Regions from separate parts of the Phyllobacterium sp. A18/5-2 genome, predicted to be linked through region 2. Evidence: predicted binding sites of a transcription regulator. Region 2 holds the regulator's gene; the other holds the start of a gene.
What was found. The regulator PhoB, encoded in region 2, activates phosphate uptake and scavenging genes when phosphate is short. The targets are predictions, from matches to a motif close to TGTCATNNANCTGTCAT.

Region 1 (11,633 bases), 130 kb from region 2:
AGGTGAACATGATCACTTCCGCCACGACGGAAATCGACCACAGCGTTCCGATCATGGTTTCCCCGATACCGATCGATTTCCAATAGATCGCGGAGAAACTGTAGCCATAGGCATGACTGGCCTGGGTAATGCCGGTGGCGATCAGAAAGGTGACGAAGGCCGGCCGTCGCAGCGCCCTGCCCGCGTCCGCCATGTCCACATCCGAAAGTGGAGACAGGCGGCGCGGCTTGCCGATGCGCGGCACAATGAAGCTCATGGCGCATGCTGCTATCAGTGTGCCCAGCAATGCCCAAGGTATGATGTGTTCGCCCACATTCTGGATAAAAATACCGCCAACGAAAGAGGTGAGCAGAAAGGATATCGATCCCCATACACGCATCTTGGCAAAATCAGCGCCGTAGCGGCGCACACCCGACAAGGCGATTGTGTCGGCAAGCGGTACCTGCGATGTCCACGGCGGTGCCAATGCCAGCGAAACAACCAGAATTCCCGCAAAGCCGAAGGGCACAAAGTAGAAGGCAGCGACCAGGACCGCGAGGATCGTGGCAATGGTCAGAATATGCGCGCGGTCGTTTGAGCGGTCTGCGAGCATGGAAACCAGCGGCGCTGCAATGACACGCACGAAAAGCGGCATGGACAGGACGATGGCGATTTGCGTCGGCGTCAGGGAGCGGTACTCGAGCCACAGCGGAAAATACGGCAGGTGCAATCCGCTGGACATGAAAATCGCGAAATAGGCCAGTGCAACCCGCAGCTCGGATCGAGGCGGCTTCTCCTGGTACGTGTCCGCTGAGGCGGCGGCTATCATTGAAGAACTTTCGGAAGATCAGAATGGCCCAGGCAGAATCGCAACCCTGCGTTGCCTGAATTTTCGAACTAACACGAAAATTCCCAAGCGCCTAGAAACGCTGGTGATTTTATTCTTCGATTGAGAATTGACTTCCCAACAAATGGAATATTGCTATTGAGCAGATACAGCGCGACTGGATTTCACCTTGCTCGCTGCAAGTTCCCTCGAACCGACAATTGTGGTCAGCACGCTCTCGAAAATATCGGCGCAGGCATCCCAGCTGAAACCCTGGAGCCTGACATCGGGATCGACGCGGCCCATATCCAGCGCGGCGAGCGCCGCTTCCCGCAAGTCGTTTGAGAGGACGCCCGCACCCGAGGCGCCGATTACATCCTTTGGGCCGGGCACGGGATAGCCAGCGACGGGCAGACCGCAGGCTATGGCTTCCAGGAGCACCAGTCCGAATGTGTCGGTGCGGCTTGGGAAAACGAAGACATCAGACCCCGCATAGAATTGGGCAAGCTCATCGCCCTCTTTCTTGCCGGCAAACACGGCCTTCGGGTATTTCCGCTTCAATTCCTCCAGATCCGGACCGTCGCCGACGATTAGCTTGGTTCCAGGCAGATCAAGCGACAGGAACGCTTCGAGGTTTTTTTCCGGTGCAACACGGCCGACGCACAGGAAAATCGGACGGGCCAGCTTGAGATCAACTTCCGGTCGGGGGCGGAAGAGTTCCCGGTCCACGCCGCGCGTCCACACCTTAAGCGTATCGAAGCCCCGGGCCACCAGTTCGTCATGGATGGATTGCGTGGGGACAAGACAGCTTTCAGCCGCATTATGAAAACGCCGGAGGAAACCATAGGTCCAGGAAAGCGGGATCGGCAGCCTCTCGCGCAGATATTCGGGAAATCGCGTGTGGAAGCTGGTGGTAAAGCGCCAATTGTTCTTCAGGCAAGCTCGCCGCGCCATGATGCCGAGTGGGCCTTCCGTGGCAATATGGACGAAAGCCGGCTGAAGCGCCTCGATACGCGCCTTGACCGCGAGCGGATGGGTCAACGCCAGGCGGATTTCCGGATAAGTTGGACAGGGGGCCGAACGATAATCTGCCGGCGAAATGATCGTCACCTCAAAGCCGCGCGCTTCCATCTGCTCGCGCAATTTGGTCAGCGTCCGCACCACACCGTTCACCTGCGGGTGCCAGGCGTCAGAAACAATGACGAGCCGTTTTGGCTGGGCGCTACCCTCAGGCCGCATTCGCCGCCTTTGGACGCTTGTCGTCCAGTCGAACGACGGGTGCGAAACCGGCCAGCTCGCCGATCAGATGCGTCCACGACAGCAGCTCCATGCGGCCATCATGATGTTCGACAATTGCGGTGCAACTTTCCACCCAGTCGCCGGTATTGATGTACTCTATACCGTCTATGTGCTCGATCGTTGCGTGGTGGATATGACCGCAAATTACGCCGTCAGCGCCGATACGCCGGGCTTCCTCGGAAACCACTGTCTGAAATGAACCGATAAAGTTCACAGCTTTCTTGACCCGGAACTTTGCCCAGGCCGAAAACGACCAGTAGCGCAGGCCGAGCATGCGCCGTACCTTGTTCATGATCGTGTTGATGGCCAGCGCGGCGTCGTAGGCCCAGTCGCCGAGATAGGCGATATGCCGGGCATTGCGCACCACGACGTCGAACTGGTCGCCATGGATGACCAGGAACTTCCGGCCGTCGGCTGTCTCATGCATCGTGCGATCCATCACCTCGATGCCGCCGAAATGCGTCCCCTGAAAATCGCGCAGGAACTCGTCGTGATTGCCCGCGATATAGAGGATGCGGGCGCCCTTGCGGCTCTTGCGCAAAAGCTTCTGGACGATATCGTTGTGTTCCTGTGGCCAATGCCAGCTGCGGCGCAGGCGCCAGCCATCGACAATGTCGCCGACAAGATAAATCGTATCCGCATCGTGGTATTTCAGGAAATCGAGAAGGAAATTTGCCTTCGCGCCTTTCGAGCCGAGATGTACATCGGACAAAAACAGCGTACGGAACTTACGGGCCTCGTGCTCGACCATGGTGCTGATCTCCGTTCAGCGCTGACGCCGGGGCGTCCAGTTGCGCTGACACAAACCCGATTCATGTCACAATCATATGACGGCACGGAAAAGTCGGTGTTTTCAGAAGATAAACACTTGTAACAAAATAGACTTCATTTATGCCTCGCGCTGTTATTTATGCGTGCTACACAAATTGAAACGCGAATTTATGACGCTGAGCCAATTTTCCCGGAGGACTTCATCCATGGCCAAGGACAACCTACCCAGCAGTTCCGACCTTGAAGAAAGCGCCCTGTTCTATCATCGCTTTCCTCAACCGGGTAAGCTGGAAATCCAGGCTACGAAGACGCTGGGGAATCAACGCGACCTGGCACTTGCCTATTCGCCTGGCGTTGCCGCGCCATGTCTTGCCATTCACGAGAATCCGGCAACGGCAGCAGATTATACGAGCCGTGCCAACCTCGTCGCCGTCATCTCCAACGGCACTGCGGTTCTTGGCCTCGGCAATATCGGACCGCTTGCATCCAAGCCCGTTATGGAAGGCAAAGCCGTCCTGTTCAAGAAATTCGCCAATATCGATGTCTTCGACATCGAAATCGACGCCCAGGAGATCAACAAGATCGTCGATGTGGTAGCGGCACTCGAGCCGACCTTCGGCGGTATCAACCTCGAAGACATCAAGGCTCCTGAATGTTTCGAGGTCGAGGAACAGCTCCGCGCCAAGATGAACATTCCTGTCTTCCATGACGATCAGCACGGCACGGCGATCATCGTGGCAGCGGCTATCCTCAACGGTATGGAGCTTGCTGGCAAAGACCTTTCCAAGGTGAAGATCGTCGCTTCCGGCGCCGGCGCAGCGGCCCTTGCCTGCCTTAACCTGCTGGTAAAACTCGGTGCTGACCGGAAGAACATCTGGGTCTGTGACATCGATGGCGTCGTCTATGAAGGCCGCAATACGTTGATGGATCGCTGGAAATCAGTCTACGTGCAGAAGACCGATGCACGCGTGCTCGCCGACGTCATCGGCGGCGCTGACGTTTTCCTTGGCCTGTCCGCCGCTGGCGTGTTGAAGCCTGAGCTTCTGAAGCAGATGGCCCCCAACCCGCTGATCATGGCACTTGCCAACCCGAACCCGGAAATCATGCCGGAAGAAGCACGCGCCGCGCGCGCCGATGCCATGATCTGCACGGGCCGGTCGGATTTCCCCAACCAGGTCAATAACGTTCTTTGCTTCCCCTACATCTTCCGTGGCGCACTTGATTGCGGGGCGAGCGCGATCAACGAGGAAATGAAAATGGCCGCGGTGAAGGCCATTGCGGCGCTCGCCCGCGAAGAGCCATCGGATGTGGCGGCGCGCGCCTATTCCGGTGAAACGCCAACTTTCGGTCCGAACTACCTCATTCCTTCGCCTTTCGATCCGCGCCTCATCCTGCGCATCGCCCCGGCAGTGGCCAAAGCGGCCATGGAGACCGGGGTTGCCGAGCGTCCCATCGAGGATTTCGACGCCTATCTTGACCGGTTGAACCGTTTCGTCTTCCGCTCCGGCCTGATCATGAAGCCGATCTTCACGGCAGCAAAGACTGCCGAGAAGAAGCGCGTGATCTATTCTGACGGCGAAGATGAGCGCGTCCTGCGTGCTGCGCAGGTGGTGCTGGAGGAAGGGATCGCCGTCCCTACGCTGATCGGGCGTCCGCAGGTCATCGAGTCTCGTCTGCAGCGCTACGGCCTGAAGATCAAGATCGGCACCGATTTCGACGTCATCAACCCCGAAGACGATCCGAGGTACCGCGACTATGTCGATCTCCTCGTCAATTTGACCGGGCGGCGCGGCACGACGCCGGAAGTGGCGCGAAGCGTCGTTCGCGGCAGCAGCACTGCCATTGCTGCCCTTGCCATCGTTCGCGGTGAAGCTGATGCGATGATTTGCGGGCTCGAGGGCCGTTTCGAACGGCACCTGCGCAACGTCGACCAGATCATCGGCAAATCCGAAGGCATCCGCAATTTTTTCTGCCCTGAGCCTGCTCATCTCGCAGCGCGGCGTGCTCTTCCTGACTGACACCTATGTCAGCATTGATCCGACCGCCGAGGAAATCGCCGAAAAGACTGTTCTTGCGGCCAATGAAATCCGCCGCTTCGGGATCGAGCCAAAGGCAGCATTGCTGTCTCACTCCAATTTCGGCTCGCGCGATTCCGATAGCGCCGCAAAAATGCGCACTGCCTCGGAAATCCTGCGGGCGAAGGCCCCGGATTTGGAACAGGACGGTGAAATGCACGGCGACTCCGCACTTTCGCAGGTCCTGCGTGAGCGCGTTCTTCCGCATTCGCGCCTGCGCGACGAAGCCAATTTGCTGGTCTTCCCCAACCTCGATGCGGCAAACATCACGCTCAACGTCGTCAAGACGGTCACCGACGCACTGCACGTCGGACCGATCCTGCTTGGCGCGGCTAAGCCGGCGCACATCCTGACGCCGTCCGTGACATCACGCGGGATCGTCAACATGACGGCTCTGGCTGTTGTGGAGGCATCACAACGTACGGAATAAGCCTGCGAATGTCTCATTACTGCCGCATCATTGTGGATGGGTCATGCGCATTCGTTTCCCCTCGAATGCGCATGATAACCCCGGGCTTCTGGATGTATCGGATACTTCACCTCCTTGTATTTGCCGTTGCCGCCATTGTGGCAACGACGCAGCTTGCTTCTGCAAATTCAGATATTTGCATGCGGATGCAGCAACGGCTTGATCAGCTTAACAGCAGCTCTGATCCGGACGATTATGAACTCACGCTCCGGCGCGATCGGGTTGAAGCGGCGCTTGATGCAAATGACTGCCCCACAATCGATGAGCCGATCCATGCGGAGCCCCGGCGCGATGTCCCGCTTTACGATGAGCCGCAACGCGACCAGCCATTGCAGGAGTTGCCAGGCGATGTGGCTCAGCCGCGTCCCTATGATATCCTCGGGAACGAGCCGGAACCGATCGAGCCGGACATGAGCACAGCACCGGTTTACGGCGGCCGCTATCAGACGCTGTGCGTGCGCACATGCGACGGTTACTATTTCCCGATTTCCTACGAAACGGGTGCCGAGAATTTCTCGCGTGATCAAACGCAATGTCAGGCCCAATGCCCGGGCGCAAAGCTTTTTTATCAGCCGACCGACAACCAGAATCCTGAAACAATGATTTCGCTGAGAGGGGATGTTTACAAAAACATGCCGAACGCTTTCAAGTTCAGGAATGTTGGCGCCACTGCAACGCCGCAATGTTTTTGCCAGAAGCCTGCCGGAAACTTCAAGACGCTGGGAAATCCGCGGGAAGTACCCGTGGAACCAGTCAAACCCGTACCAGCTCCCGATGCAAACAAATCGCTCGAAGCCAGGTCAGAACCGGCGAAACCCACGGAAAGCAAACCTGCGGAGCCCGCACCTGCTGCGGGGACAGCGAACCCCTCTTCAATTATTCAATTGGGCGAGCCAGCGAAGGGAAATATCGAGAAGCCGAAACCCTTGACCGAAGACAAGCCCATCGACCCCAACCGCAAGGTCAGGGTCGTCGGGCCAGCGTTCCTTCCCGACCAAGCAGGGGCAACAAGTCTGCAAGCTCCGGACCAGAAGTCAGGCCGGTAAGCGCGACACGCAGCGGCATGAATAGCGGCTTGCCCTTTCGCCCGCTCTGCGCTTTTACGGCATCGGTCCACTGTTTCCATGTGTCACGATTCCATGGCTCGGGCGGTAGCAGATCGAACGCGGCCCCGACGAACTCGCGATCCTCTTCGGCAAGCTGCTCATCCGATGCAGGGCCGTCCTTGATGATCTCCCACCAGCTGGCGGCATCCGACACGCGCGAAAGATTGCCGCGCACAGCCAGCCAGAAATCTTCTGCGCGATCGCCTTTGATCCCCAGCGCCTCAAGACGCTCTTTCGCGTCGGCGAAGGGCATGGCGTGAATCAGCGACCGATTGAGTGCATCGAGGTCTGCAGGGTCGAACTTCGACGCGGATTTCGATGTGGCCGCGGGATCAAAAATCGCTGCAAGCGCATCCATGCTGGATACAGCAGTGACATTTTCCGATGTACCGATCAACACCGCCAAGCTGGCAACAGCCATCGGCTCATAACCGTCACTGCGCAAGCTGCCGATCGAGAGCGCCCCGGTACGTTTGGAAATTCCCTCGCCGGAGGCGGTCGTCAGGAGGTTGATATGCCCGAGTTCGGGGACCTTCGCCCCCAGAGCCTCGATGATCGAGATCTGAACGCCGCTATTGGTGATATGGTCATTGCCACGGATGATATGGGAGATTTCCATATCTATGTCGTCGACGACCGATGTAAACGTATAGAGATAGGTGCCGTCCTCACGCACCAGAACCGGGTCCGACAGCGACGAAAGATCGACCGTTTCCCTGGCACGCACGAGATCGTCCCAGTGAACTTCGGTCCTCGCAATCGAAAATGGATCGTCCTTGAAGTTTGGCAGGAGAAAACGCCAATGCGGACGCCGGCCCTCCGCTTCAAGCCTTGCCCTGTCGGCATCTGTCAGTTTAAGCGCATCCCGGCCATAGATTGGCGGCAGGCGGCGGGCCAGACGCAGTTTGCGCTTGCGTTCCAGTTCCTCGGCCGTCTCATAACAGGGATAAAGCAGGCCCGATGCCTTGAGCCTCGCGGCTGCCGCGTCATAGTTCGCAATACGCTTAGACTGGTACTCGATATGCACCGGTTTGATACCCAGCCAGTCAAGATCCGCGATCGTCGCCTCGGCATATTCCGTCTTGGAACGAATAGTATCCGTATCGTCAAAGCGCAGGATGAATTGGCCATTGTTCTTCAGCGCGAACAGCCAGTTGAACAAGGCAATCCGCGTGTTGCCAATGTGGATGTAACCGGTCGGAGATGGTGCAAAACGGACGGTGATGGTCATGCTGGGGGCATATCGGATGCCGCTACAATTGGCAATATGGGCCGCGCTTGCACGCGGCCCATATTCTTAGTCGTCGTTGAGGACAAGCCCCTTGGTCAGCTCGAGCGCCTGCCGCTCAAACAGGCCGCGGTAGATACCGCCATTGAGCCTGATCAGCGCTTCATGGTTGCCTTCCTCGGCGATCCGGCCGTGGTCGAAGACCAGAAGCCGGTCGAGCGAACGCACGGTCGACAGGCGGTGAGCAATCACCAGCGTCGTCCGTCCCAGCATCAGCCGTTCCATGGCCTGCTGGATCAGCACCTCCGATTCAGAATCGAGGCTGGAGGTTGCCTCGTCCAAAATGAGAACGGGTGCATCTGCCAGGAACGCCCGCGCGATGGCCACGCGTTGCCGCTCACCGCCGGAAAGCTTGACACCCCGCTCCCCCACCAGCGTGCTGTACCCCTTCGGCAAAGCCGAAATGAAGTCATGCGCGCTGGCCTGCCTTGCAGCCTCCTCGATCTCCTCCTGCGTGGCACCGGGCCGCGCATAGGCGATATTTTCCGCCAAAGACCGGTGAAACAGGATTGGCTCCTGCTGCACGATGGCGATCTGCTGACGCAGCGAGGCCTGGCGCACGCCGGCAATATCCTGACCGTCGATCAGGATCTGACCGGCCTTCACATCATGCAGTCGCTGGATCAGCTTGACGAAAGTTGTCTTCCCCGATCCGGAGTGACCGACCAGCCCCACCCGCTCGCCTGCCCGGATCGTCACCGAGAACCGGTCGTAGAGCGGCAGACGATGCGCACCGTAGAGGAAGGTCACATTGTCGAACTCGATCTTGCCATTGGTGATCCGGATCGGCTTGGCGCCAGGCCTGTCTTCAATGCCAAGCGGCTGACTCTGGATATCAACCAATTCCTCCATGTCATTGACCGAACGCTGCAAATTGCGGATATGCATCCCGACTTCCCGCAGGTAGCCCTGCAGGATGAAGAAGGATGTCAGCACAAAGGTGATGTCACCCGCACTCGCCTGCCCATTCGACCACAGTATCAGCGCAAAGCCGATGACCGCAGCCCGAAGGATAAGCAGCATCGAGCCTTGCGTCGTGCCGTTGCGTGTGCCGCGGATCCAGGTGCGGGCTGTACGGTCCTGCCATTTGGTCAGAACCTTGGCCAGGCGAGCATCTTCACGGCTCTCCGCACCAAACCCCTTCACCACCATATTGCAGCTGACCGCATCGGCGAGCGATCCGCCGAGCTTTGTGTCCCAGCGATTGGCAAGGCTTGCCATCGGTGCGACATAACCAAGCGACATCATCATCGTGACCGAGACAAAGACCAGCGATCCGATGCCGATGATCACACCCATCATTGGCCAGTACCACGCCATAAGTGCTGTTGAACCAGCGAGCATGACAATCGACGGGAACAGGGCGAGCAACAGCGTATCGTTCAGGAGATCGAGCGCCCACATCCCGCGCGTTACCTTGCGCACGGTCGAGCCGGCAAAGCTGTTTGCATGCCAGTCGGTCGAAAACCGCTGGATACGGTAGAATGCACCCAACGCAATATCCGACATCATCTTCAATGTCAGAGTCGTGACCGCAATAAAAGTGATGTGCCGCAGGACGATCGCACCCAGCGACAAGGCAAGCAACGCCGAGAACGCCGCGATTGCGGCATTCCAGACCACTGCTTCGGTGGCGTGACCATTGACGACCGCATCAACGAGCCGCCCTGAATAGAGCGGTGTCAAAACGTCGGCCAGTGTCGAAAGCAACACCGCACCAAGAATGACAGCCAGACGCACCGGCTGCCTTTGCCAGTGTTTCCAGGTGAATCCAAGAACGCTGCGGAATGCACCACCGCGCAGGTCGAGATCGAAAAAAAGACATGATAATGTCCAGCGCCAAGCGCACCGGCCTCAATAGAAAATTCAGACAAGAATGCCGTGAAAAGGGAACGAGAATCAGTACGGCATGATTGATTTGGCGACTCGCCTGGATACAGGAAAGGCCAATGTCGGCGATGAGTTACCTTGACTTCGTGAAGTCAATCGAGAGGCCGTAAGGCTTCCCGTCATCACGTGTCAGGAACGAACGCCGCCCCGCGGGGACATGGAAAAAGCTGTCATTCGTGAACCTCCCGGTCTTCATTGCCGGAAGATCGCTTATAGGTGAATCGTTCCCGGGCGCCAAGCGCCTGTTTTTTAGGCAGGCGCTTTTCGGATATTGGTGCGGCCAGATTGCAACAGTTGGCCGGTCTAGCTTCGATCCCGAAACCGGTTGGTGATCGGATAACGCCGGTCGCGGCCAAAATTCTTCTTTGTCACCTTTACACCCGGCGCAGACTGGCGGCGCTTGTATTCGGCAATGTAGAGCAGGTGCTCGATGCGTTCGACCGTCGCGCGGTCATGACCGCGCCCGACGATTTCATCGACGCCCATCTCGTGCTCGACGAGGCATTCCAGAATATCGTCGAGAACCGGGTAAGGCGGCAGCGAATCCTGGTCGGTCTGGTTTTCACGCAGCTCGGCCGAGGGCGCCTTCTTGATGATGTTCACCGGGATAACCTCGCCCGAAGGGCCGAGACCACCGGCGGGGACATTGTTGTTGCGCCATTCCGCCATGGCATAGACCTGCATTTTGTAAAGGTCCTTGATCGGATTATATCCGCCATTCATGTCGCCATAGAGTGTGGCATAGCCGACCGACATTTCGGACTTGTTGCCCGTGGTCACCACCATGGAGCCGAACTTGTTGGAAATCGCCATCAGGATGGTGCCACGCGCGCGGCTCTGCAGATTTTCTTCGGTAATGCCTTCCTTGGTGCCCTCGAAAGTCGGGCCAAGCGCCTTGAGGAAGCCCTGTACCGGTTCGAAGATCGGCACGATGTCGTAGCGGCAACCAAGCATGCGGGCGCAATCCTCGGCGTCCTTCAGCGAGATCTTTCGACGTATAGGTATAAGGCATCATGACGGCGCGCAGGCGCTCTTCGCCCAATGCATCCACCGCAAGCGCAGCGCAGATCGCGGAGTCGATACCACCGGAAAGTCCGAGCACGACATCCTTGAAGCCATTCTTGTTGACGTAATCGCGCAGGCCCAGCATGCAGGCACGGTAATTCGCCTCTTCGCCCTCCGGAATCCTCGACATCGGCCCTTCATGGCATGCCCAGCCATTGGCTCCGCGCCGCCATGTCGTGACGATCAGCTGTTCCTCGAACTGCGACATCTGGAACGCAAGGTTCTTGTCTGCATTGAACGCAAAGGAGGCACCGTCGAAAATCAGATCGTCCTGTCCGCCGAGCTGGTTTGCAAAGACCAGTGGCAGTCCCGTCTCGATCACCTGACGCAGCGCCACCTGATAGCGCACATCGACCTTGCCGCGATAATAGGGCGAGCCATTGGGTACGCAGAGAATTTCCGCGCCACTCTCCGCCAGCGTTTCGCAAACGTCATGATCGCCCCAGATATCCTCGCAAATTGGAATACCAATGCGCACCCCGCGGAAATTGACGGGACCGGGCATGGGGCCAGCCTGGAAGACACGCTTTTCATCGAACTCGCCATAGTTCGGCAGATCGACCTTGAAACGCTCGGCAATCACTTTACCGCCGTCGAGCACCATGACCGAATTGTGCAAGCCGGTCTCACGCTTCAGCGGCGTTCCTATGATGACCCCCGGACCGCCATCGGCGGTATCCAGGGCGAAATCCTGCACCGCCTTTTCACAGGATCTCGATGAAAGCGCGCTTGAGCACCAGATCTTCCGGTGGGTAACCCGAAATGAAAAGCTCGGTGTAAAGGACGAGATCGGCGCCCTGACGTGCGGCGTCCGCTCGTGCTTCGCGGGCTTTTGCCAGATTGCCCTTGATGTCACCCAGCACCG
Region 2 (11,633 bases):
TCCGCAGGCGGCGAGGAAAGCCCAGCAGGCGGTTTTGGAGACGCTTCAAAGATCGAAGGGGCGGCAGGTTCGGACCGCGGCTATTTCGGTTATCGCTACCGCATCCTCAGGGCTCAGGGCAACAATATCGCGGGCGGCAAATATGATTTCGTCATCAACGGCAACATGATCGCAGGACACGCGCTGATCGCCTGGCCTGCGATTTATGGCGAGACGGGCGTCATGACATTCGTCGTCAGTCATCATGGTACCGTGTATGAAAAAGACTTGGGGCCCGGTACCGGCAAGGCGGTTAAAGAGATAAGGTCGTTCAATCCGGATCGGACGTGGGAGCCTGTCGAGGATTGATCGGGATACTCAGAACTGGGGGGAGGCGCCGCTGATGTCGACGTCGACTGGGATGTTGCGGGCGCATAGGCTATCAGTTCAACGAAAGGATCTCCGATCTTCGGCGCCGTCATGCATTTCTGACGCGCTGACGCGCCAGAATGGTCCGCCGTTACTGACGGACGCCAGGTCCATTTGATACTCACATGTCGCACTTGTGATAGGTGATATACATGTTGTCCCCAAACGGGTCGAAGCGCTCGAACGTCTGGCTGTCAACGATCTTGAATGTCACCGTCTGGCTGTTTTCCATCATGGAGTCGACGCAATTCAGATTTGCGGCAAGACGGTCCTTCTGTTTGCGTACACTCTGCGTCGTGCATACCGCATTCGGTCCGGCAATCCGGCTTCCCGTGACAAGCAATCCGGTCGATGTCGATGCGGTCCGATCCTTGAAGTCGATCTTGTCGCCGACTTTTTTAAACGTATCCGCGCATTTTGTTCCATCCATGGTCCATGCACCCTGCAGCTCCTTGATGGATGCAGTCATGGCGCTGGTGGCCATGCACAGGCCGGCGACGCCACTCAAAAACATGACCTTGCTGAATTTGTTTTTCATCGAGGTAACTCCGAGATCCGTTTCACGCTCACCACGATAGGCATTTGTCCCGGTGCCGGAAATGGGACCGGCGGGAATATACCGCTACGATACGGTAAATGCGCGGTCCGCCAAAATAATAATGGCTGTTTATCCACGTCCTCCAAACCTCGTTTATTCTAAGCCGGTCCTTTCCACGGGGAACTGCTTCCGGACCCGCTGTCCGGGGAGGTTCTGTCCAAGGGTTCCCCTGCCGGTACTAGGACCGGCGCGTGCCGGACGAGCACTCTAAGGGGCACGTAGGTGACGCATGGAATGCCGCAAATGGCCTTCCCCGGTGCCGAAGCCTCCCAAGCGGAACGGACGGGATGAAAAGTCGCCGGACGGGCGGTCTTCGGATCGCATATACCTTCTACCAAGACGCGCTTCGGCGACCGCCCGTCTTCCCCAGCCACTCAATGGCCAGACTCAGAGAATGAGGGCGTGGCGGGGGGAGGGCGTTGTGGCGCTACGGCCAGGACCGCAAATGCTCGATAAGGGCTATGCAGGGACGGCATTTCCCGCTGGCCATTGCCGGTGGTGCGTCAATGCTGCCGCAGGATGTAATTGAAATCGTTGAAGGTTTGCAAATTGATTATGGGCAGCTTGCTGGTTTATCCGACATATGTTTTGCATTTAATATGCAATTTCAATTCGTTACAGGTAGAAGCGCTGCGAGGAAACGTTTGTGATCAAACCGTAATATCAGTGTCACATCACTGTAATAAAAGCTCTGTAGATAGCGCTTACTTCAAAAGATTTCTAACGGGAGTAATGACTATGACCAAGCTTCTCACTACGGCTGCCGTTGCTGCGATCGCGATCGCAGCTTCCCTCGGTTCAGCCGCGGCTCGGGATCAGATCCGTATCGTCGGGTCGTCGACCGTATATCCATTCACCACAGCTGTGGCTGAAAATTTCGGCAAGACCTCTGGCATGAAAACACCGGTGGTTGAATCAACTGGAACAGGCGGCGGCATGAAGCTGTTCTGCGCCGGCGTTGGTGAAAGCCATCCTGACGCAACCAATGCCTCGCGCTCGCATGAAGAAGGGCGAATGGGCGGATTGCACGAAGAATGGTGTCAAGGATATCGTCGAAATCCTGATCGGCTATGACGGTTTGACTTTTGCTCAAGCCAAGGCTGGCCTTCAGATGAAGATCACCCGCAAGAACCTCTTCCTGGCATTGGCCAAACAGGTCCCGGATGCTGACGGCAAGCTGATCCCGAACCCATACAAGAACTGGTCGGACATCGACGCGTCGCTTCCGAACGAAAAGATCGAAGTTCTTGGACCTCCTCCGACATCGGGCACACGGGACTCGATGCATGAGTTGTTCATGGAAGTCGGTGCCGGTGAAATCCCTGCACTGAAGGCCCTGAAAGAGAAAGATGCGAAGGCATTTGAAACCGTGTGGAAGTCGGTTCGTGAAGACGGCGCTTACGTTGAAGCCGGCGAAAACGACAACGTCATTGTTCAAAAGCTCGAAGCAAATCCAAAGTCATTCGGCGTTTTTGGCTACTCGTTCCTCGAAGAGAATGTTTCGAAGTTGTCCGGCGTTCCAATTGACGGCGTTGCACCCTCTTTCGAAACGATCGCCGACGGTTCCTACAAGCCTTCGCGTGAGCTCTTTGTGTACCTGAAGAAGGCCCATGTTGGCGTTGTTCCGGGTCTGGATAAGTTCGCATTCGAATATGTTTCTGATGCTGCGACGGGCGACGAGGGTTACCTTTCCGATAAGGGCCTCGTTCCTCTGCCGGCAGAGAAGCATGCGGAAGTTGCCAAGGCTGTAAACGCCTTGGAGCCGATGAAGGGCGATGAGCTGAAATAAGCTCGCTACGAAACGGGGTAGCCGGACGTAAACTCCGGCTGCCCCGTTCTCGCATGAAGCTAATGGGCAAAGACCGAGATTGGCGCGACCATGACCACAGCATATTTCCTGATACTTGCGCTATTAACCCTCACGTGGTTTTTGGTGGGCCGGCAGAGGGCATCATCACTTGCAGGTACTGATCCATCCGCGCTCCACTCGCTACCGTCGTACCACGGGCTTTTCCTGGCGGCATTGGTGTTTCTGCCAATGCTTCTCATATTTGCCGTGGGTGCTCCGCTTGCCGAGCGATACGTGGAAGCTACGGCGCTGAAGGGTTTCGACCCTGCGACGGTTTCCGAGGGATTGGGACGCAGCGCAATCCTTCGTGACATCCAATCCGTCCTGGCGGGCAATTATTCCGGTACTGCGGCACCCGAATTGACCGCGGGTGCATCCGCATATGCACAGGCCTCGAATTTTGCTCATTGGTCGCTGCTGATTGCCGGCGTCGTCGCCGCACTGCTTGCCGCTATCTCCGGCTTCCGCCTGATTGGTCCGGAGTTCCGCGCTCGCAACAGTGTCGAGCGATTGGTCAAATATGTGTTGCTTGCATGCTCTGCAATCGCAGTGCTCACCACCGTTGGCATTGTATTTTCGGTGCTTTTTGAAACGATCCATTTCTTTTCAAAGGTTTCTCCGATCGACTTCCTGTTTGGACTTCAATGGTCGCCGCAGACCGCCATTCGCGCTGATCAGGTTGGTTCGTCAGGCGCATTTGGTATTGTGCCGCTCGTCACCGGTACTTTGTTGATTACGGTGATTGCGATCGCTGTGGCGGGCCCATTGGGACTCTTTGCCGCCATCTACATGGCTGAGTATGCAAGTCCGCGGGTGCGTGGCATCACCAAACCCATTCTGGAAATCCTTGCCGGCGTTCCAACAGTGGTGCTTGGTTTTTTTGCAGCCCTGACAGTCGCGCCGTTCATCCGCGGGTGGGGAGAAATGGTGGGCTTGAATGTGGCGTCGGAATCGGCGCTTGCCGCAGGGCTGGTCATGGGCATGATGATCATTCCGTTCGTCTCGTCGCTTTCCGATGACGTCATCAATGCCGTTCCCCAGGCCCTGCGGGACGGCTCCTATGCCATGGGTGCCACGAAATCGGAGACGATCAAGAAAGTGGTGCTGCCTGCCGCGCTGCCCGGCATCGTATCGGCCTTCATGCTGGCCATATCGCGTGCCGTTGGTGAAACCATGATCGTCGTCATGGCGGCAGGTCTTGCCGCCAACCTGACATTCAATCCATTGGAAGCGGTCACAACCTTTACCGTGCAGATCAAGACAATCCTGGTCGGTGATCAGGAGTTCGACAGCGCCAAGACGCTCTCCGCCTTCGCACTCGGCTTTGTGCTCTTCTTCTTCACACTTGTGCTCAATTTCATCGCGCTCCAGATCGTCAAGAGATATCGGGAACAATATGACTGACATCACCTCATCGTCCGACATTGTCGTCACCGCCGATCCGCGCGACGCGCTGATCAAGAAGCGGTATCGTGCGGAGCGCCGTTTCAAGTTCTATGGCATCGCCGCGATTGTCGTAACTGCGATCTTTCTTTCTGTTGTCCTTATCGACATCCTGCTGAAAGGAATTCCTGCGTTCTCCGAGCACCGCATTGACTTGAAGGTGATTGCCGATCAAGCCGCATTGGACCCTCAAAAGACCGGCGATCGCACGGCACTCCTGGCCGGCAACTACGACAAGATTATTCGCGACGGCTCTGGCGGCACAGTTTCCCGACGTAACGACGCGTGCTGACCGGCGGGCCCTCAACGGCCTTTTGAGTTCCGGTGCTTCGGATGATTTCCGCCGCATGATCGTCAGCAATCCTTCGTTGATTGGCCAGGAAGTGACTGTTCCCGTGCTGCTTTCCGATGACGCCGATCAATATCTCAAGGGGTATCAAACGGCCGAAACCAACCTCAAAGGCGACGGCACACTAACCCAGACCATCAACGGCGATGTTTATTCCTTACGGTCATCCGGTGATGACTTCGCCAAGGCTTTCAAGGAAATTCAGGCGTTCCTATTCGAACGGCTTGACAGTCTGCGAAGTGAAATAGCGCGCCTTGAACGATCTTTGCCCGGTTTGGCGGGTGATGCAGCCGCTGCATTGAGCGGGCAGATTGAAACCCTCAAATCTGAAGCCAATACGCTGAACGCGCGGATCACAGACGCCAACACCGCAATCGAACTCGACCAGCGGTTGCCCAGTCTGCTCGTCAACGTGAACGGTGGTACCATCAAGGCAACGCAGATTAGTCCCGCCGGAATTGATGGTCTGAAAATGATCACGCCGACAAGCACGGAGCCGGCGAATGCCGGAACGTGGTCGATCCTGACGCTCGAGACACCGGAGTCCAACCGGCGAGTCCAGGATCAATCGGCCACTTGGCTCGAGCAATTGAAAGCAACGGGGACGCTCGAAAAGGCCTTCGCCACACGGTTCTTCACATCTGGTGATTCCCGTGAACCCGAGCTTGCCGGTATCCGGGGCGCTTTGACCGGAACATTGTGGACGCTCGCCGTCACATTGATCCTTTGTTTGCCACTCGGCGTCGGCGCGGCGATTTACCTGGAAGAGTTCGCGCCTAAAAACCGGATCACCGAAGTCATCGAAATCAACATCAACAATCTTGCGGCTGTTCCATCGATCGTCTTCGGTTTGCTCGGATTGGCAATGTTCCTGAACTTTTTCGGTCTCCCAAGATCCGCGCCGTTGGTAGGCGGTCTGGTGCTGGCCTTGCTTGTCCTGCCGACAATAATTATCGCCTCGCGCGCTGCCCTGAGAGCTGTTCCGCCATCCATCAAAGAAGCAGCCCTTGGTGTCGGAGCATCACACCAGCAGGCCATCTTCCACCACGTGTTGCCCTTGGCCATGCCAGGTATCATGACAGGCACCATCATCGGCATGGCGCATGCTCTCGGTGAAACCGCTCCGCTGTTGATGATCGGCATGGTTGCCTTCATCGTTGACATACCGGGAGGTATTACAGAAGCGTCGACGGTGCTTCCAGTTCAGATCTATCTATGGTCTGATCTTCCGGAAGTTGCCTTCCAGGCCAAAACAGCCGCCGCGATCCTGGTACTGCTGGCATTTCTCTTCATCATGAACGCTTCAGCGATCATGCTACGTCGACGCTTCGAACGTCGTTGGTAAACGAGGTATAAGGACATGAACATGCTCACTGAAGTTGATGTGGAAAAGAAATTGTACGGCACCCCTGATCAGACCAACATCAAGATGCGCGGTAAAAACGTATCCGTATTTTACGGCGCGAAGCAGGCCCTGTTCGATGTCAACCTTGACATCAGGGAAAAGGAAGTCACGGCATTGATCGGACCCTCGGGCTGCGGCAAGTCCACTTTCCTCCGCTGTTTGAACCGTATGAACGATACGATTTCGATCTGCCGCATTACGGGCGACATCACTCTCGACAATCGTGATATTTACGATCCGAAAATCGACGTCGTTCAGTTGCGTGCGCAAATCGGGATGGTGTTCCAGAAGCCTAATCCTTTTCCGAAATCCATCTATGAAAACGTTGCTTACGGCCCGCGGATTCATGGTCTGGTCAAGGGCAAGGGCCACCTCGATGAGATCGTTGAAAAAAGTCTGCAGCGAGCAGGGCTTTTCACTGAGGTCAAGGACCGCTTGCATGACTCGGGAACGAGCCTTTCCGGCGGCCAGCAGCAACGCCTGTGCATTGCCCGCGCCATCGCCGTTAGCCCCGAAGTCATCCTGATGGATGAGCCGTGCTCCGCGCTGGATCCAATTGCCACTGCCAAGGTGGAGGAATTGATCGACGAACTGCGCGAGAACTACACGATCGTCATCGTTACGCATTCGATGCAGCAGGCCGCCCGCGTTTCGCAGCGGACAGCGATGTTCCATCTCGGCAATCTGGTTGAGGTGGGCGACACGGAAATGATGTTCACCAGCCCGTCGGAAAAGCGGACGCAGGACTATATTACCGGGCGCTTTGGTTGATCCCTGAAACGAGGACATGGACATGACAGAACATACAGCACAGCACACCGTCCGTTCCTACGACGAAGAACTGAAGTTCCTGGCGCACAAGATCGCGGAGATGGGCGGTCATGCAGAGCGTATGGTTGAACAGGCGGTTACGGCCATGGTCAATTCCGACAACGCGCTGGCACAGCGCGTGATTTCGGACGATCTTATTCTTGATGCTGGCCAGCGCGAGATTGACGAAAAAGCCATTACCATCATCGGCAAGCGCCAACCAATGGCGATTGATCTGCGTGAAGTGATAGGCACGATCCGCATTTCCTCCGATCTCGAACGCATCGGCGACCTTGGCAAGAACATCGCCAAGCGCGTCGTTGCCGTTACCGACACCCGCCAGACATTGTCGGTCTATCGCGGCTTGCAAACCATTGCGGAACTGGCACTGACGCAGCTGAAGGACGTGCTCGACGCCTACGCGACGCGCTCGGTACAGCAGGTAAACATTGTGCGCGAGCGGGATGACGAAATCGATGCGCTGTATACTTCGCTTTTTCGCGAGCTCCTGACATATATGATGGAGGATCCGCGCAATATCTCGGCCTGCACGCATCTTCTGTTCTGCGCCAAGAATATCGAGCGGATTGGCGACCATGCGACCAACATTGCCGAGACGGTATATTACATCGTCACTGGCTCGCAACTGCCGGCCGAGCGGCCGAAGGAAGACCAGACCCACAGCATCGTTGTCGATGAAGCCAGACAACCGTAATCCAGGATAAATGAGCCATGGCGATAGCCCCCAAAATCACCGTTGTGGAGGACGAGGAAGCTTTGAGCGTTCTTCTCCGGTACAATCTTGAAGCTGAAGGCTATGTTGTTGAGACAATCACGCGCGGCGATGAAGCGGAAATTGCCTTGCGGGAAAAGGTGCCGGACCTTCTAATCCTCGACTGGATGCTGCCCGGCCTTTCGGGAATCGAGCTCTGCCGGCGCCTCCGCGCACGTCGCGAAACGGAAATCCTGCCGATCATCATGCTGACGGCGCGCGGCGAGGAGAGTGAACGTGTCCGGGGGCTCTCTACGGGAGCCGACGATTACATGGTCAAGCCATTTTCGACGCCGGAACTTCTTGCTCGGATCAAATCCATGTTGCGGCGGGTCAATCCGAGCCTGTTGTCGCATGTGCTGAGCTTTGGTGACCTGAAGCTGGACCGCGAACAACACCGGGTATTCCGCAAGGAACGCGAATTGAAGCTTGGGCCGACTGAATTCCGCCTCCTGGAATTCCTGATGCAGTCTCCGGGACGCGTGTTCTCTCGTGGCCAGCTGCTCGACAATGTGTGGGGCGCTGATATCTATGTCGATGACCGAACCGTTGACGTGCATGTCGGCCGCTTGCGCAAGGCTATCAATATTGGCCGCTCGATCGATCCGATCCGGACTGTGCGCGGCGCTGGCTATTCTTTTGGTTGACGAAACTTTTTGTCACGTCCGTTGATCCAGTGGCCCGCGAATGGTGCTGCCAGTCCCACCTGCCAATAGCGCAACAGAAAACACGCCTGCCTTCCGAGGGAGGCCGCGATTTCATGCGGGTAAGCAAATTCCGCGGAATCCTCGCCCCCAGGTCGCGGCCGTGATCGAACTCAAGGCCGATGCCCGCCTGACTTTCGAGGTAAGTACACCGGACACACCCATGCAAGGCTTTGATGTGAACACGCTGGCGCTTGAACCTGATCGCTTTGTGCTCAATCTCGCCGCGCGCTCCGCCATTTGCAAGCCGAGGCATCAAGTGGCGATGCGGACCTGATGCGGTAGGCGGCGCGCTACTGGAGCGTTTTGGTGCCGAGACATTGAGTCTTCGATCCTGCAGGACTTCCCCTTCCGGACAGCGTATCGAAAAACGAGGTCAAGCCGAAGAGCGCCATTTGAAGGGACTCGTTTGGGATGCAACGCCACCACGGTCACCAATCGATATATCTTTATGGCGTTCAAGCGATGTGGTTTTACGCCAGCCATTACCAACCTCCCGATGCACCAAAAGCAGTTAGCGCAACGGACTCCATAGGGAGCTCTTCCAAGCCTTGAGTTCATGGAGGAAGACCTGCAGTTTCGCCGGCAAATAGCGTCGTGTCGGGTAGACGGCGTGCACGAAAATTTCTGGCGATGACCAGTCTGGCAGAAGACGAACGAGTTTGCCTTGTCGGATACGTTCGTCGCAATAGGTTGACGGCAGCAGGCCGATCCCATGCCCAAGATAGGTAAAAGCACTTATCGAATGGAAGTCCCTGCTTGATAAGGGTCCGGACACATGCAGTTTTACCGATTTGCGTCCGTTGACCAAATGCCATTCCGCCTCGTTGTTGCGGCCGTTGAGCAGAATGCACTGATGGTCTTTCAAATCCTCCGGTTTCACGGGGGGCGACCGGCCTTCGAGATAGCCTGGAGTAGCGACGACGTAGCGGACGCTCTTCCCTATTGTCTGGGTTACAATTGTCGAGATCCCGAAGTTCACCGAAACGAATGCCGACGTCAACGTTCTCTGCAATCAGATCGAGGAATAGGTTCGTGACGAAAAGGTCGACCTGTATCCGTGGGTACGTTTTCAGGAACGCGGAGAGAAAATCATAAAATGGCTCTTGACCCATGATCACCGGAACAGAGATTTTCAGCAGGCCTTCCGGCTCTTTCTGCGTCTGTGTCAGAACCCGCTCCGCGTCAAACAAGTGACTGAGGGGTTCGCCGCATTGATTGTAGTAGGCACGGCCCTGGAGGGTGAGCGTCAGCTTGCGGGTCGTTCGCTGCAGCAATGTGACACCGAGCTGATCTTCGAGTGCGGAGACTTTCCGGCTGACAGTAGACACTGGCATCCCGAGCGCGTGCGCGGCCCGGCTGAAGCTTTGGAATTGCGCAACCTTCACGAAAACCGCGATGTCATTGAGATCGACCATGCATTTGATTTTTGCATAAATGGAAAAAAGATTCCAGATATTTCCATCTAATCGCGGAATAGAACGTCAGCCATATTCATTGGGAGCAAGCACAATGCTGCGCAATCCAATGGAGATCAAAATGCAAACACGAAAGACTGTTGTCATTACGGGAGCCTCGCAAGGTATCGGAGCAGGCCTCGTTAACGCCTTCGTCGATCGCGGCTACAATGTTGTCGCGACATCTCGCCAGGTCAGTGCTTCCGATGCTTTTCGAGCCTCAAGTCAGCTGGCGCTGGTCGATGGTGATATCGGCGATCCTGAAACGGCAACAAAAGTGGCAGAAACCGCCATGGACCGGTTCGGGACGATCGATGCTCTCGTAAACAACGCCGGTATTTTCTTCACCAAGCCATTCCTTGATTATACAGTGGCCGACTTCAAAAGATTGTCCTCGACAAATCTCGAAGGCTTCATCCACCTCACCCAGCTTGTTGTGAAACAAATGCTGGCGCAGAAGTCCGGCGGCAGTATCGTCAGCATCACGACGCCGCTAATCGATCATCCGATCGCTGGCCTCACCGCTTCGGTCCCGATGATGACCAAGGGCGGAGTCGACGCGATCTCCAAAAATCTCGCGATGGAATATGCGAGGGATGGGATCCGGGTCAACACAGTCGCTCCCGGCGTGGTCGACACGCCCTTGCACAGGGACAATCCGAAGGAATTCCTGAGGACGCTGTCGCCGATGGCGAGTATTTCCAATGTCCAGGAAATTGTCGACGCAGTCGTTTTCCTGATCGAAGCGCCACATGTAACCGGGGAGGTGCTGCACGTTGACGGTGGCGCACATTTGGGGAAATGGTAGACTATGCGAAAGCGCCCGTGGCCGGCGCAGAAGCGCGGCTGCAGGAGCTCGGCATCACGCTTCCCCCGCCGCCGACACCGCTTGGTGCTTACGTCGAAGCGGTGACGATCGGCAACCTCGTCTACCTGAGCGGCATGTTGGCCGTCGCAGGTCGTGAAACTCCCTTCGTCGGACGCGTTGGCGTTGAACTCACGGTCGAGCAAGGCCGTCAGGCTGCCGAAGTGGCAAGCCTCAACGCTCTATCGGCGGTAAGAGAATATCTGGGCTCTCTCGACAAGGTCAGCAGGGTCGTAAAGCTTGGCGTTTACATCGCGACCGCGGGGGATTTCAGGGAGCATCCGATAGTAGCGGATGGAGCATCCGAGATGCTGGTCAACGTCTTTGGAGAGGAAAAGCTTTCTGGCCGGATCGTACTTGGCGTCGCGAGTCTGCCGCTCGGTCTGCCCATCGAGCTCGAACTCGTCCTGGAAGTCGATGCTTGAACGTTGCCAACAGTCCAGATGACCATTGCTATCCTAATATAAATCCGGATGCTCAAGCGCCCGGATTTATTCATGTCGTCTCTCTCTTGAATATTTCAACCGGTACGACGAAGTTACGGTCAATTCCCTTGGGACAAGGCCGCCGGTTTGATTAAATCGGCCGCCGCCAGCCAATACTCGCAGGTAAGATTGTCCCGCAGAGGGCTGCGGCTGCACGGTTAACAAAGGCGCAACGCTCAATCATCGCAAAGCCTGCCGGACATCCGGTATTCGCCAGAAAGGACGTTTGATTTCGACGAGTTGGCGGCGGGGGTCGCCAGCCTTCACTCTGTCGCGGATCAGTGCAACGAAGTCCGCTTTAACAGCCGGATCGGACAAGAAATAGCTGTGGCCGATGAAGCCGCCGCCTGAAAACTCGATGAAATCGACCAGCCTTCCCATCTGAGACCCTGCCCATTTGGACGCCGCCTGGCTCCTGTCTTTGGGAAGCCTGCCGACTGCGAGCTGCCCCAGCCGCAAGGCGCTGCCGAAGAGCAGTGTTGATGCCC

Region 1: a site for PhoB is predicted at 2,921-2,937, ahead of N8E89_RS00160 (UDP-2,3-diacylglucosamine diphosphatase). Genes of this name have one in related genera too.

What each region holds. Positions count from the first base shown of each region.
Region 1 covers NZ_CP104966.1:29,059-40,691, forward strand. Annotated here, with positions in the region: gene N8E89_RS00150 (MFS transporter) at 1-808, opposite strand, end outside; gene N8E89_RS00155 (glycosyltransferase family 4 protein) at 962-2,044, opposite strand; gene N8E89_RS00160 (UDP-2,3-diacylglucosamine diphosphatase) at 2,034-2,855, opposite strand; partial or broken gene N8E89_RS00165 (NADP-dependent malic enzyme) at 3,082-5,380, shown strand; gene N8E89_RS00170 (DUF2865 domain-containing protein) at 5,560-6,465, shown strand; gene gltX (glutamate--tRNA ligase) at 6,383-7,756, opposite strand; gene N8E89_RS00180 (ABC transporter ATP-binding protein) at 7,823-9,616, opposite strand; partial or broken gene N8E89_RS00185 (NAD+ synthase) at 10,007-11,633, opposite strand, start outside.
Region 2 covers NZ_CP104966.1:3,588,921-3,600,553, reverse strand. Annotated here, with positions in the region: gene N8E89_RS17950 (DUF2950 domain-containing protein) at 1-348, shown strand, start outside; gene N8E89_RS17945 (hypothetical protein) at 530-946, opposite strand; gene N8E89_RS17940 (hypothetical protein) at 1,426-1,656, shown strand; gene N8E89_RS29015 (substrate-binding domain-containing protein) at 1,745-2,080, shown strand; gene N8E89_RS17935 (substrate-binding domain-containing protein) at 2,007-2,795, shown strand; gene pstC (phosphate ABC transporter permease subunit PstC) at 2,886-4,259, shown strand; gene N8E89_RS17925 (DUF3333 domain-containing protein) at 4,252-4,590, shown strand; gene pstA (phosphate ABC transporter permease PstA) at 4,613-5,992, shown strand; gene pstB (phosphate ABC transporter ATP-binding protein PstB) at 6,008-6,823, shown strand; gene phoU (phosphate signaling complex protein PhoU) at 6,846-7,577, shown strand; gene phoB (phosphate regulon transcriptional regulator PhoB) at 7,595-8,281, shown strand; gene N8E89_RS17900 (hypothetical protein) at 8,442-8,615, shown strand; partial or broken gene N8E89_RS17895 (LysR family transcriptional regulator) at 8,853-9,756, opposite strand; gene N8E89_RS17890 (SDR family NAD(P)-dependent oxidoreductase) at 9,878-10,603, shown strand; gene N8E89_RS17885 (RidA family protein) at 10,597-11,085, shown strand; partial or broken gene N8E89_RS17880 (alpha/beta fold hydrolase) at 11,326-11,633, opposite strand, start outside.